DNA from 3 places in the Paenibacillus sp. J22FR83 genome. Region 2 is predicted to be linked to each of the others. Evidence: riboswitches for the same ligand, from Rfam matches in the RefSeq annotation. Region 2 holds a riboswitch; each other region holds the start of a gene.
The links. A riboswitch is a leader RNA that binds a small molecule or an ion and turns the genes downstream of it on or off. The one in region 2 is predicted to bind thiamine pyrophosphate.
Positions count from the first base shown of each region.

Region 1 (4,206 bases), on a different contig from region 2:
TGGAAATTCCCGTTCATAGCCTCCTAGTCCAACTCTCGGCAGCCATTCTCTAGCTTTGGCGATCGCCGCAGAGCGCGACTCTCCGGCTACTTCCTGCCCTAGTGCTACATTTTCCTCAATAGAGCGCCATGGGAACAAGGCCGGTTGCTGCGGCATATAAGAAATAAGTCCTTTTTTCCCTGTCACCTTCTCGTCATCCAGCCACACTTCACCGGATGTCGGCTGCACGAGTCCACCTATGATATGGAATAAGGTGCTCTTACCACTGCCAGAAGGGCCAATGATGGATACAAACTCGCCTTGCTCGACATAAATATGAATATCTACAAGCACGGTGACTTGCCCTTTTTTATTCGGAAACATATGATGAATCCCAGTAAGCTTTAATTTGCTCATGGCCACAGCCCTCCTCTCCTACGAGGAACGTTTGACGTTCCAACGAATGATGAGCTTCTCTAACCCAGCGATGAGCCAGAAAAAGAGCAAACTCAGAATCACGATAATTCCGATTGCCACAAATTCCCGGTCTGCACGGAAGGCTGATTTTTGTAAGATCATATAATAGCCAAGACCCACATTTCCGCCTAGCCATTCAGCAATAACTGCCCCCATCACACTATAAGTAGCGGATATTTTGAGCCCAGTAAACAGAAATGGCAAAGCATGAGGCATCTCTAATTTATAGAAAATTTGGCGTTTCGATGCACCAATCATTTGCATGTAATTATACATGCTGCGATCTGTCTGCATGAAGCCATCTAACGTTGACATCGTTACAGGGAAGAAACAGACAAGTGAAATCAATATAAGTTTAGGTAATAGGCCAAAACCAAATAAGATAATTAACAGTGGTCCCAATGCAATAACTGGGATATTTTGCGATAGGATCAGCAGTGGATAGAAACCCGCTTTAACGAAAGGAAGCCTATGTAGTACGCTGGCAACTAGTACACCACCGATGGCACCGATACTAAAACCCATGCACATCAAACGAACGGTAGCCCACATATGCATCCATACGCGCGGCATATCTGTGGTACCGTCTCGCCATATTTTGAGCGGGCTTGGAAGCAGCCAGTCTGCGGTTCCAGCCCATGAGACAGCCAACTGCCAAATAAACAACAGAAGGATGACTACCACAAGTGGCGGCCATCCTGCTTGAATCCAGCGACGGATGTTCATTATCTGTACTTCTCCGTTAACTTGTCCATTGAAGCACCTGACGGATTGAAGTAAATTTTAACCTGAGAAATGACGTTCGGGCTGCCCATGTCAATCATGGCTGTGTTCATATCTTGAATAATGAGAAGGAGTTGATCCAACTCACCTTCCATCGTTGTTTCCAGCGGTGAAACAAAATATTTAACACCAGACTTTGCAATCACTTCGATGGCTCGATCTACATACGGAATGACATCTTCACCGTTTACTGTTTTCGGGATTATTTGAATACTAACAAGTGCATTAGCCATGATGGACATCTCCTCTTCAATTTAGGAATTACTTCTTACTTTCAGGTAAAAATGAATTCGTAAATGCCGCATCCACATCCAACTTCTTCTCTAAAAGCTTGTGATCCAGCATCCACGTGGCGTAGTTTTCCCACACGGATTTCTTTTGCTCACCCCAACGTGCCGCATCATCCTGATAACGTGGGCTTAACCACTTTTGACTAGCAACGACCAGCTTAGGATCTAGATCTGGAACAGCTTTAATCAATATGTTTGCCGCATCTTCCGGTTTGGAAATGGCAAATTGATACCCTTTGGTCGCTGCAGCAACGAACGCCTTCACGATTTCTGGCTTCGAAGAGATCATATTCTCATTTGTCGCCAATACAGGTGTATAATAATCCAGTTTCTCCGAATATTTGTTCAAATAAATCATGTTCATCGGCTCACCACGAAGTTCCGCATCTACGCCTGTCCATGCATAGTAAATCCATGCAAAGTCGATATCGCGTTTGACCGCTGTAAAATAATCCGCGTCACCGATATTAACCATTTTCACCTTTGTCGCATCCGCTTTCTCTGATTGCATCAGGGATTCAATCATGGCACTTTCGGAAGGGGCACCCCAACCGCCATACGATTTGTTCTCGAAGTCCTTCGGTGATTTGATATTCTTCGCAACCGGTGAAGCAAAGCCAGAGGTATTATGTTGAATAACTGCAGCAATCGAGACTAGTGGCACTCCTTGAATACGACCTTGCGTGATGCTTTCTTGATAACTCACCCCAAACTCTGCTGCGCCAGAAGCGATCATCGTATCCGCTCCACTTTCGCCAGGGGAAATGATTTGCACATTCAAGCCTTCTTGCTCAAAAAATCCTTGATCCTTCGCGACATACAACCCCGTGTGGTTCGTATTTGGCGTCCAATCTAGGACAACTTTTACGTCAGTTAGCTTTTTACTTCCTTCTGTCGGTTGAACTGACTTTCCTGTGTCGTTGCCGCAACCTGCCATTACTACGGTAAAGCTGACTAACAACAATGGTGCAATTTTGTTCCATTTCATATTCTTCTACCCCTTCTCTGTGGATCTTGATGTAACCATACGAAAAAGCCCCCGTTATCCGGGAGCGCCAGTGCAATTCTATCAAATTCTACGCTGGCATTACCCCAGGAGTTAATAGAAACTAAAAAGCCGCTAAAGACCAAAGGTCTCTCGCGGCGTATACGTTGACATTCGTACACGTATAGTCGTGTACAATCATTCTCTGCACTAGCATTATCTAGATCAGATCGAACGGTCAGCGGTATATCCCGCACTCTCAGCCTGACTACTCAAGCTCCCGGATGGTTACTATTCAATTTACATTACTATAACCCTAGTTAACTAAATAAGCAAGTTATCCCTATTTGCCGTTGTATGGGTATAATTACACCCATTAGTGTAATAACCAATCCTTTAACTGCAATCCCATCTTCTGCGCATCTGCGTAACCTAGTTCATGTAACTTCTCGAGTTTCCGCGGATCTTTCTCCATTCGTCCTACTTCTACTTTGGTTGAAGGTCGAATAATGATAGCACTGCCATCCGCTTCCATTCGTTCAATTGTTTCAAGTGTAGAATTATAAATTTCGCTGCGATTCACAAGCACATTCACAAGGCCGTTATATTTTGGATAAAAACTTTTCGCTAACCAACGCTGCTTGAACGGCCGTTTGCGGTAGCCCAGTTCTTTCGTTAATACAATGATATGCTTTTTATTGCCGTCAGCGACTGATTTCTGTACCGGAATCGGATCGACCAATCCGCCATCAAATAATGTTCTGCCTTCATAATGAATCGGCGTAGCTACAAAAGGCAACGAACTCGAAGCTTGTACGATGGGCATCGTTTCCTGTTGAAGCTGATGTTTCGTAAAATAAATCGGCTCCCCGGTATGCGCATCTGTTGTACCTATTGCAAATTGCTGTGAAGAAGCGTAGAACGTGTCATAGTCAAAGGGTACTAGTCTATTCGGCAGCTCATTGAAAATAAAATCCATGCCAAATATGCTCTTACTGCGCAACAAGTTGCGATAGCTTAAATAACGGTGATCCGCAACATAGTCAATCGTTACCTTTTTATTCCGCCCAGGTTGTTTAGAAATGTAAGAAACCGCATTGCACGCGCCCGCTGAAACACCCACCACATAGGGGAAATATAAATCCTGCTCCATAAAGTATTCCAAGACTCCCGCGGTGTATACCCCTCGCATACCTCCGCCTTCCAGTACGAGTCCAATCCCTTCCATGGTGACACCTTCTTTCTGTCTGTCTCAAGCCCCTTTCTAGCATACAGGAATTGTAAATTAAAAGAAACGGGCTTCCCTCTTCGAAAATGAGACGAAGACGAAGATTTCCTCCTACTTTCTAAGACAAATTAGGGGAAATCCCAGTTCAACCGTATTTTTGCCGAAATTTAACGTGTACGTCAACTTTTCGAACCTTAACTAATGGGACACCTTCATGAAATTACCAAAGACCCCTGCTCCGAGGAGCAAGGGTCGGTAACCATACTACAATTATGATTTGTTTTTACTAATGTTATTTAGGCTAGGAGGAAACTCAGCCGCATTCTGCTTTTTTAGTGTCTCTGCCTCTTCCGTGAAGTGAGCAGCATTTTGTTGATTATTTTTTTTATCAGGTCGATTTACTTTAGGCATTCCTTTCACCTCCATCATCTCAACCGTAGTATGAGAAGGTGATCCTAATCTTA
Region 1 covers NZ_JCAUAM010000004.1:163,141-167,346, reverse strand. Annotated here, with positions in the region: gene AC58PV_RS09205 (ABC transporter ATP-binding protein) at 1-396, opposite strand, end outside; gene AC58PV_RS09200 (ABC transporter permease) at 415-1,182, opposite strand; gene AC58PV_RS09195 (thiamine-binding protein) at 1,182-1,472, opposite strand; gene AC58PV_RS09190 (ABC transporter substrate-binding protein) at 1,501-2,517, opposite strand; TPP riboswitch at 2,700-2,808, opposite strand; gene AC58PV_RS09185 (patatin-like phospholipase family protein) at 2,891-3,742, opposite strand; gene AC58PV_RS09180 (hypothetical protein) at 4,013-4,153, opposite strand.
Region 1: it holds a riboswitch for thiamine pyrophosphate, as region 2 does, so the genes downstream of both, AC58PV_RS09190 (ABC transporter substrate-binding protein) here and AC58PV_RS05040 (thiamine phosphate synthase) in region 2, are expected to answer to the same signal.

Region 2 (4,206 bases):
GCTAGCAAAACATCATCCGATGTATAAGGCAACACGATAAAGCCTTCCTCCAGCAGCATTTCGGATGCTTTCAGCGTTTCCACGGGATCGGGGAGCAGCGTCATTTCATCGCCGATCACCTCGACTTTGATCATGTCGCACAAGCCAGAGGCTTTCGCTAAGCGCGCGATGCGCACGGCTTCTTCTGCTGTTTTGGCACCAGCTGTATTCGGCAGCAACGTGAAGTTCGACGTATCCAGCATCGACAGGAAATTCGGCTGACTCGCCTCAAAAATATTCATTCGACGAACCGCAAAGGTCAGAATTTGCGACTCGGAGATATCCACCGCTTGTTTTTGAATCTGAAAATCTGGAAACTTCCCCGTACCTAGCAGCAAACGTGAACGAAATTCATATGGACCAATTTTTAACATGTCTTTATCCTCCTCCAACGAAATGAACGATCTCAATTTTGTGGCCTTCCGCCAGCTCAGCACCAGCGTGATCTTCTTTATGTAAAATGGCTGCGTTATGCTCTACCACGAGCATTTTGTCGCATAAATCGAAGTGGGCAAGCAGCTCCACGACGGTTCGAATCGTATCGGGTACGTCCACCTGCTGACCATTAATGTGCAGTTTCAATGCTTATCAATTCCTTTCCTTGGGCTGAAAAAGGTTCCTGACCCTCGTGACTGTTACTCACCCGCTCGGTTCTAGGGGACAGATCAGGGCTGAATGCATTCAGCCAAGGAGCTATAGATGCTTTCCCCTGCTCACCTGCGCCATCTCCGCCCAAAATCCAATCCGCCATCACCTTTCCGGTGATCGGGCTCAGCAAAATTCCGTTGCGGTAATGTCCGCAAGCTGTATACAAGCCCTCCACCGTCGGCACTTTGCCGATGTAGGGCAGCCCGTCGGCGGTCTGCGGGCGCAGCCCCGACCAAGCCTTCTCCCACTCGGCGTCGCCGAGCGCGGGCATCAACTCCCTCGCGCGCTCCATCAGCTCGGCTAAGCCCGAGAGCGACACCTTGCGGTCATAGCTGTGCGGCACGACCGTCGCGCCGACCACCAGCCGTCCGCCGGCTTTCGGAACGATATAGCACCCTGGCGAGAACAGGGTTTTCTTCAAGAGAGGCTTCGGCGTCCTCACGGAGAAGCACTCGCCTTTCACAGGATACATCGGCAACTCGATGCCGATGCTCCCAAGCAGCTGACCGCTCCACGTGCCTGCGGCGACGACCACGTGGTCGCCGTAGAGCGGACCGGCGGCCGTCTGCACGCCGATGACCCGCTCCTGCGCGGTCAGCAGCCCTTGCACCCCGGCGAACGGTTGCACCTTCGCCCCAAGCACCTGCGCGGCCTGCGCGAACGCGGCCGCCAGCAGCGGAGCATCGACCTGCCCATCGCTGGGCAGGTACAGGGCTCCGCGCGTCGCTGCGCTCAGCGCGGGTTCCAGGGCCGTGGCTTCAGCTGCGCTGAGCCACTGGGCCTGCTCGCCCGCGGCGCGCTGGAGCTTCTCCCGCGCGCGCAACTCCGCCTCTTGAACGTCGCTGAGCGCGACGTTCAAGAGCCCCTCACGGACGAGGCCGATGTCGATGCCCGTGAGTTCTCTCAGTTCCCCGCTCAACTCGGGGAACATAGATCTACTTAGACGCGCCCACTGGAACAGGGCGCCCGTGTCTTCCATCTCGGACTGCGCGCCGAGCATGCCTGCCGCCGCAGCCGAGGCTTCTGTGCCTAGTTGACCGCGCTCTAGCAGCGTGACGGACTGCCCTCTTTTAGCCAAGTAATAGGCAATGGATGTACCGATAACACCACCGCCAACGATGATGACATGGGATCTTGTTGCTGACATTTCGCTCACCTCTATTTATTGAAGCTCATCATGATAGGCTAGAACGGCTCCAAGCGGATCCGCTGCTTCCCATATTCCGCTCATCACTGCGATGCCGGATGCTCCTGCATCCAGAACCGATTGGACTCTCGCAGGTGTCATCCCGCCGATTGCAATGACAGGAATGTTCACCCCATTAACTACTTGTCTTAACTGCTCCAGACCCCTAGGCGGCACGCCTTGCTTGGAGTTTGTCGCAAAAATATGACCGAACATGACATAATCGGCTCCTTCTTTCTCACGCCAACTCGCCTCAACCGCCCCATGCACAGAGACTCCGATGCGCTGTATGCCCCGGCACAACTCATCCTGAATAACCAAAGGCGGCGTCGTACCTGGCAGCTGGAGTCCTCCTGTTTGCAAAGCCAGAGCGATGGAGGGAAAACCGTTAACGTACAGGCTTTTCGCCGGAATTCCTTGCTCTACTATGTACTGAATGCCGATGAACACTTCATCCAAGGATTTCGTTTTCTCCCGAATATGAATCGCTGTGACATACGGGTGAATCTGCGCCGCAATCTTTGCGATCTCAGACCATGCCATCTTCCCACTCGATATGACATGCAGCTCTTTCTCAGACATTGAAGGCGACTCCTCTCCACGAAATCTCACTATTTTTAACCATGTGAATCATCTCGACTGTGCAAATAAATACAAAAAAACCACTTTCCTCAGGAAAGTGGTTGTAGGCTGCCTCATCATAAATAACAATAAAATCGGCTCCAAAGCTCGTTCCACTTTCCTCCGCTGGCATAAACCAGATCAGGTTCAAAGGGTTCAGTCTACACTGTCTCAGCCTCTCGGCGCCCCTAGGGATTCATTCGTATGCGATTACTACTCATCATAGCATGACAGCCAACTCTTGGAAATACCAATTTTCCATTTTCATTGGCAGTGCCCTAACCTTTCTCAATTTATTGAGAATTAACCTCATCTCCCTGAAACCATTTCCAATACTTCCCGTATAGGACTATAAGTAAAACTTATATTAAGGGGTGTTTGCCATGGAACCGTTTGTACTGCCAGAATCTGATCGACGAAGACCCTCCTCCCTCCCGCCAGGCTTGATGACCAAAATTGTAATCGGCCTTGTCATCGTTCTCGTTCTTATTTTCGGATCTTCCACTTTCTACACAGTACAGGAGCATGAGAAGGCGGCTATTCTCACATTAGGTAAATATACGACCGAGAAGGAGGCTGGGCTTCACTTTAAACTCCCTTTTCCCATTCAACAAGTGATTGTATTACCTGCCAAAAAGACACAACGCATCCAAATCGGCTTCCGTGAAGCTGGTGGTAAAATTACACCCGTAGATGAAGAAGCGATGATGATTACGGGGGATGAAAATATTTTATCCGCTGATGCCGTAGTGGAATGGAATATCAGTGACATGCAGAACTATTTGTACAATATTGATAATGCTGAATTGTTCTTACGCAACTCGGCAAGTGCAGCGATTCGTTCGGTAATCGGCGCGACGGCGCTAGACTTTGCCATTACTGAAGGAAAAACTGAGGTCCAAGGCAAGGTTAAGGAGCGTTTGATTGAAATGCAGACGAAATATCAAACGGGCATTCATATTATCGATTTGAAATTCCAAGATATTGAGCCGCCAGCGGGCGATGTGCAGAATGCTTTTAAGGATGTAACGAACGCACGTGAAGAGAAAAACACGAAGATAAACGTGGCAACAAAATACGAGAATGATATCCTTCCTCGGGAGCGCGGTAACGCGCAGGCACTGATCGAGAATGCCGAAGCTCAGAAGAAATCACGGATTTTGAATGCACAGGGGGATGTTGCGAAGTTTAATGCCCTCTATGCGGAGTATGCCAATAATAAATCAGTAACCGAGAGCAGGCTTATCATCGAGACGTTAGAGAAAATATTGCCGAATGCCAAAATTTTCATCAGTGACAGCACTGGCGAAACCGTTAAATATTTACCAATCAATGAGCTGTTGCGTACACCTGCTGCTGCAACAGGTACGACTGGAGGGACTGCGAAATGACCGTACAAAATAAATGGATTCTGAGATCCATCCTTGGTGTCGTTCTCGTCATTTTCTTCCTGATTTCCATCTTTATTGTGAAAGAAGGCCAATACCGCGTCGTTCTTAAATTCGGAGAAGCTGTTCGTATCCAGACAGAACCTGGTATTCATTTTAAAATTCCGTTCATTGAATCGGTCCGCACGCTTCCTAAATATCAGATGGTGTATGACAGCAAACCTACTTCCATTCTGACCAAAGATAAGAAGCCGATCGAAGTGGATAACTATACGGTATGGCGCATTGATGATGCGCAGCAATTCTTGCGCACGATTCAATCGA
Region 2 covers NZ_JCAUAM010000002.1:343,312-347,517, forward strand. Annotated here, with positions in the region: gene AC58PV_RS05025 (thiazole synthase) at 1-413, opposite strand, end outside; gene thiS (sulfur carrier protein ThiS) at 418-621, opposite strand; gene thiO (glycine oxidase ThiO) at 605-1,834, opposite strand; gene AC58PV_RS05040 (thiamine phosphate synthase) at 1,850-2,455, opposite strand; TPP riboswitch at 2,596-2,694, opposite strand; gene hflK (FtsH protease activity modulator HflK) at 2,878-3,885, shown strand; gene hflC (protease modulator HflC) at 3,882-4,206, shown strand, end outside.

Region 3 (4,206 bases), on a different contig from region 2:
TACAAGATTGCCTGGCTTCACATCTTGCGGCAACCCTGGGTAGTTCACGGATACGCGGCTGGAATCGCCGATAATTTGTTCTGTCGTCAAGACGATGCGATCGCCCGTTTGCAAGTCATAGGAAGCATCTTTCAATTGACCGATGCGGATTTCGGGACCTTTGATATCCATCAGAATCGGGATGATAACGCCCATTTCTTGTGCAGCTTGGCGTACACGTTGAATACGACCGCGGTGCTCATCAAGATCGCCATGTGCCATATTTAAACGCGCGACGCTCATGCCCGCGCGAATTAATTCTTTCAGAGTAGAGACGGAATCGCACGCTGGACCCATGGTACAAATAATTTTCGTTTTACGCATTGTAAAGGACTTCCTTTCGCATGTAGAAGATTAGTTGGCTTCATTATATGCCTTATTCATGCGATTTTCTATAAACTATAGTATGATGTATGTAATATAGTATGATTGGAGGAGGGCATTAATCCTATGCAGCTAACTAGGTTTGACTATGATAAAAGTAGTATATGGAACGAAGAACAACCCATTGAGCGTCCAGATTGGACACTCATTTTCGTGATCTATGGCCATTGTGTGTACTGGATCAATGACAAGAAACAAGTGCTGGAGAAAGGACAATGGCTGCTCATCCCACGTGAAACGCCTTACTATGGCCGTAGTGTGCCAACGAAAATTCATGAGAAATTTGTGCTTCATTTCGATGCGCAAGCAGCGCAGGATATCTTTCCGCTACTGCAACAGCCATCCTTTTCCTGCCGCCAGACTGGCAAATTCGATATCATCGCAGATCGGCTGCGCTTGATTCACCGCGGCTGGCAAGACAAACAGCCCTATTACATGGCGCTGTGTGAAGCGCACCTGCAAGAGCTGTTTGTGTATCTCCAGCGGGAGTGGGATCAGGCAGCCACAACCTCGGCAACCGCACTTCTCGTGGAGCAAATGAAAGGCTATATCCAGAACCATTATCGCGAGCATGTCACCAAGGACGAGTTAGGCACTTGTATTTCTCGCTCGCCGAATTATGCAGCGTCGCTGTTTCGTCAAGTCACAGGCCAAACCATCAGTGAATTCGTGCACGTCACGAGGATCAAAACAGCCGTCTACATGCTGCGTCACTCCGCTCTGACCGTCACCGAAATCGCCGAGTTTATCGGCTATAATGATCCGTCTTATTTCTATCGCGTATTCCGAAGAATGACGGGTTTAGTGCCAACCGAGCTCGTTTCAGATCGGGAAACAATTCGCAAATAAGTTACATCGTTCCGCCGCCAAGGCGTATGTTGGCAGGAATTTGCTCAGGACCTTTGTTAATATAGTCGTAAATGAACGTGCCTACACTAGCTTCATCGAACTTGGCGAGGTTCATTGTTTTCGTCCAAGCCGTAACGACGACCTCTTGATCGGCAGGTACATCAAGATTCGGAACCGCAAGTACACCTGCGCCAGCCGTCCTGAAGTGAGTCAAATATTCCAAGCGATCTTTCAGCTCTTTCGGTGCATCGGGATGGTAATGAATAATGATATCGCCATGCTCCAAGTTATGGACAAGCATCTCATAACCAGGTCTTTCCTTGTAGAAACCAAATTTCAAATCATGCGGGCTGTGCGTACCTGAAGTAGGGATTTTCATTTCGTACATCAAGGTGCCATCTTTATGTTCGCGCCCGTAGTCCTTATCTGTCGTGACCTGAATGTTAGCTCCTGAATTTAGCTTGTCTAGGCTGTATTTGCCTGCTGAACTTTGAATGAGCGAAGTACCGATGCTGCCGAGAGCGATAATGAGCAGGGCATGTGAAATCAATTGCCAGGTCTTATGCTTCTTCTTTAGGGCTTGCTTTTCAGCCTTTTTCAATCTCGAGGTGTTATCTTTGTTAATCCTTGCTGCGAGCACATAACCAACGATAGCTGCAATGAATAGAGCTAGTCCGATATAGAGCAATATAGTCATCCGTTCAATCCCTTTCTGCCTCATGGAATCATCCACGCTGAATAAGTTTTTCTGTAAAAAATAATGAGCACACTACAAATTGTAGTTTTTCTTAGGGGTGGAAGTCAACTTTTAAAATTCTCCTGATTGTGGTATGTACAAATAGAGGGTTTGGAGCATCTGATTGAGAAATAAATGCGCAACGAGTATTCCATGGAAAAAAAAGGATTGCCAAAGAGGAGCTAATCCGCTACAGTTAAGCCAAATGAATAGCAACACGGGTGCTTGATGAAGTCAGGCTGAGATAGTGGCCCTATGCCACTGACCGTTAATCTGATCTGGATAATGCCAGCGTAGAGACCTAATGTGCTTTTTTTATGCACAAATGTTCAAGCCTGCCGGTATTCCGGTGGGCTTTTTTTGTTCTTAAGGGGCAAAAGGGACCATGTATCCAAGGTTGGCGTGTTCGCCTATCTCATTGACAAATATGAATGGGAAAAAGGAGTCGAGAAGAAGATGGCACAAAGGGAAGCAAGTGCAAGTAGTAAAGGGTTGAAGCTGACAGATATTTTGATCACGATCGTCATTTCAGCTGTGTTTGGTGTGATTTATCGGATTTGGGGACCCATTTATGATCTCATGAAACCGCTAGGCCTACATGCCGAGCAGTTGAGTTACGGTATGTGGTTCATGGCGGCAACATTCGCGTTCCTCGTGATTCGCAAACCTGGTGTTGCCCTGTTGGCTGAATTGGCAGCCGCAACGATTGAGGCACTATATGGTGGCCATTGGGGTGTGGGGACGCTTGTTTTTGGTTTACTGCAAGGGCTCGGTGCAGAGCTGGTGTTCGCGGCCTTCCGCTATCGTCGCACCAATTTGGGAGTGACAATACTCGCCGCCATTGCTTCGGCTATCATGTCCATTTTTGTAGATACGTACTATGGCTATATTGATCAGTTGGCGTTCTGGAATTACGTCTTGTTTATTACTTTACGTCTGCTAGGCAGCGCTTTGATCGCGGGAGTATTCGCGTACTATCTGACGAGTGCCTTGTCGCGTACGGGTGTACTGAATTTGATTCGTCCCGTTTCCAAAAAAGATTACGACGTACTGGGTTAACGAGATGAGCGAAGGAATGGGCGTTACGAATCTACGGTTAAAATATCCCGGCGATGAAGCCCCCCTGATCTTTCAGGGGGTTTCCTTTTCCATCGAGCCGGGGGAAAAAGTGCTGCTGCTGGGACCTAGCGGTAGCGGCAAATCGACCTTGCTGCAGGTGCTGAGCGGAATTGTCCCTGACATGATTGAGCTTCCGCTCAAAGCGGATGAGATTCGCCGGCCTAGCCGGTGGGGGTATGTTTTTCAAGATCCAGATACACAGTTCTGCATGCCTTATATGGACGAAGAGATTGCGTTCGTGTTGGAGAATCAGGAAGTGCCGCGAGCGGAGATGCCTGCGCGCATTCGGTATTACTTGGACTTGGTGGGGTTACATGTGCCTGATACCCATACGTTGATTAGTACGCTGTCTCAAGGGATGAAGCAGCGTCTGGCGATTGCTAGTGTGCTGGCGCTTGAGCCGGAAGTGCTCTTTCTCGATGAGCCCACGGCGCTGTTGGATGACGAGGGTACGAAACAGGTGTGGGACACGATACGAGCGATCAGTGGGGACAAAACTCTCCTCATCGTAGAGCACAAGATCAGCGGTTTGCTGGATTTGCTCGATCGGTTGATTATCCTGACACCTGAGGGGAAGATTTTAGCGGATGGGCCGCCGGTTGCGATGTTTGAGAAGTACAAAGAGCAGATCAGGGAATATGGCATCTGGTATCCCGAGGTGTGGGAGGACTACGCCCAGGAGCAGGGGGCTGCTGGGCGAGTAGACGATCCAGGGAAAGCGCAAGAAAGCGCACAGACCGCTGAGCCGGTTATGGTCTTTCAAGATTTCGTCGGTGTTCGCGGCGGGCAGATCAGGACCTCTGTGGATAACTTTAGCGTCTATCCAGGGGACTGGATCACCGTTGTCGGTGCCAACGGTGCAGGCAAGAGCTCGCTCCTCCTCGCGATCATGCGGCTCATTCCAACCCGCGGAAGCTGTCTGATCGCGGGAGTGAAGGGAAACAAAGTCGAGCACATTGCGGAGCAAGTCGGCTTTGTGTTCCAGAACCCGGAGTTCCAGTTCGTCACGAACTCCGTGGAGGAAGAGCTGACCTATGGCTTGCCAGAAGGTCAGCCGAGAGGCCAGTGGGCAGCCGCCG
Region 3 covers NZ_JCAUAM010000008.1:61,046-65,251, forward strand. Annotated here, with positions in the region: gene pyk (pyruvate kinase) at 1-363, opposite strand, end outside; gene AC58PV_RS15725 (helix-turn-helix transcriptional regulator) at 490-1,272, shown strand; gene AC58PV_RS15730 (DUF3105 domain-containing protein) at 1,274-1,993, opposite strand; TPP riboswitch at 2,216-2,325, shown strand; gene AC58PV_RS15735 (ECF transporter S component) at 2,465-3,067, shown strand; gene AC58PV_RS15740 (ABC transporter ATP-binding protein) at 3,084-4,206, shown strand, end outside.
Region 3: it holds a riboswitch for thiamine pyrophosphate, as region 2 does, so the genes downstream of both, AC58PV_RS15735 (ECF transporter S component) here and AC58PV_RS05040 (thiamine phosphate synthase) in region 2, are expected to answer to the same signal.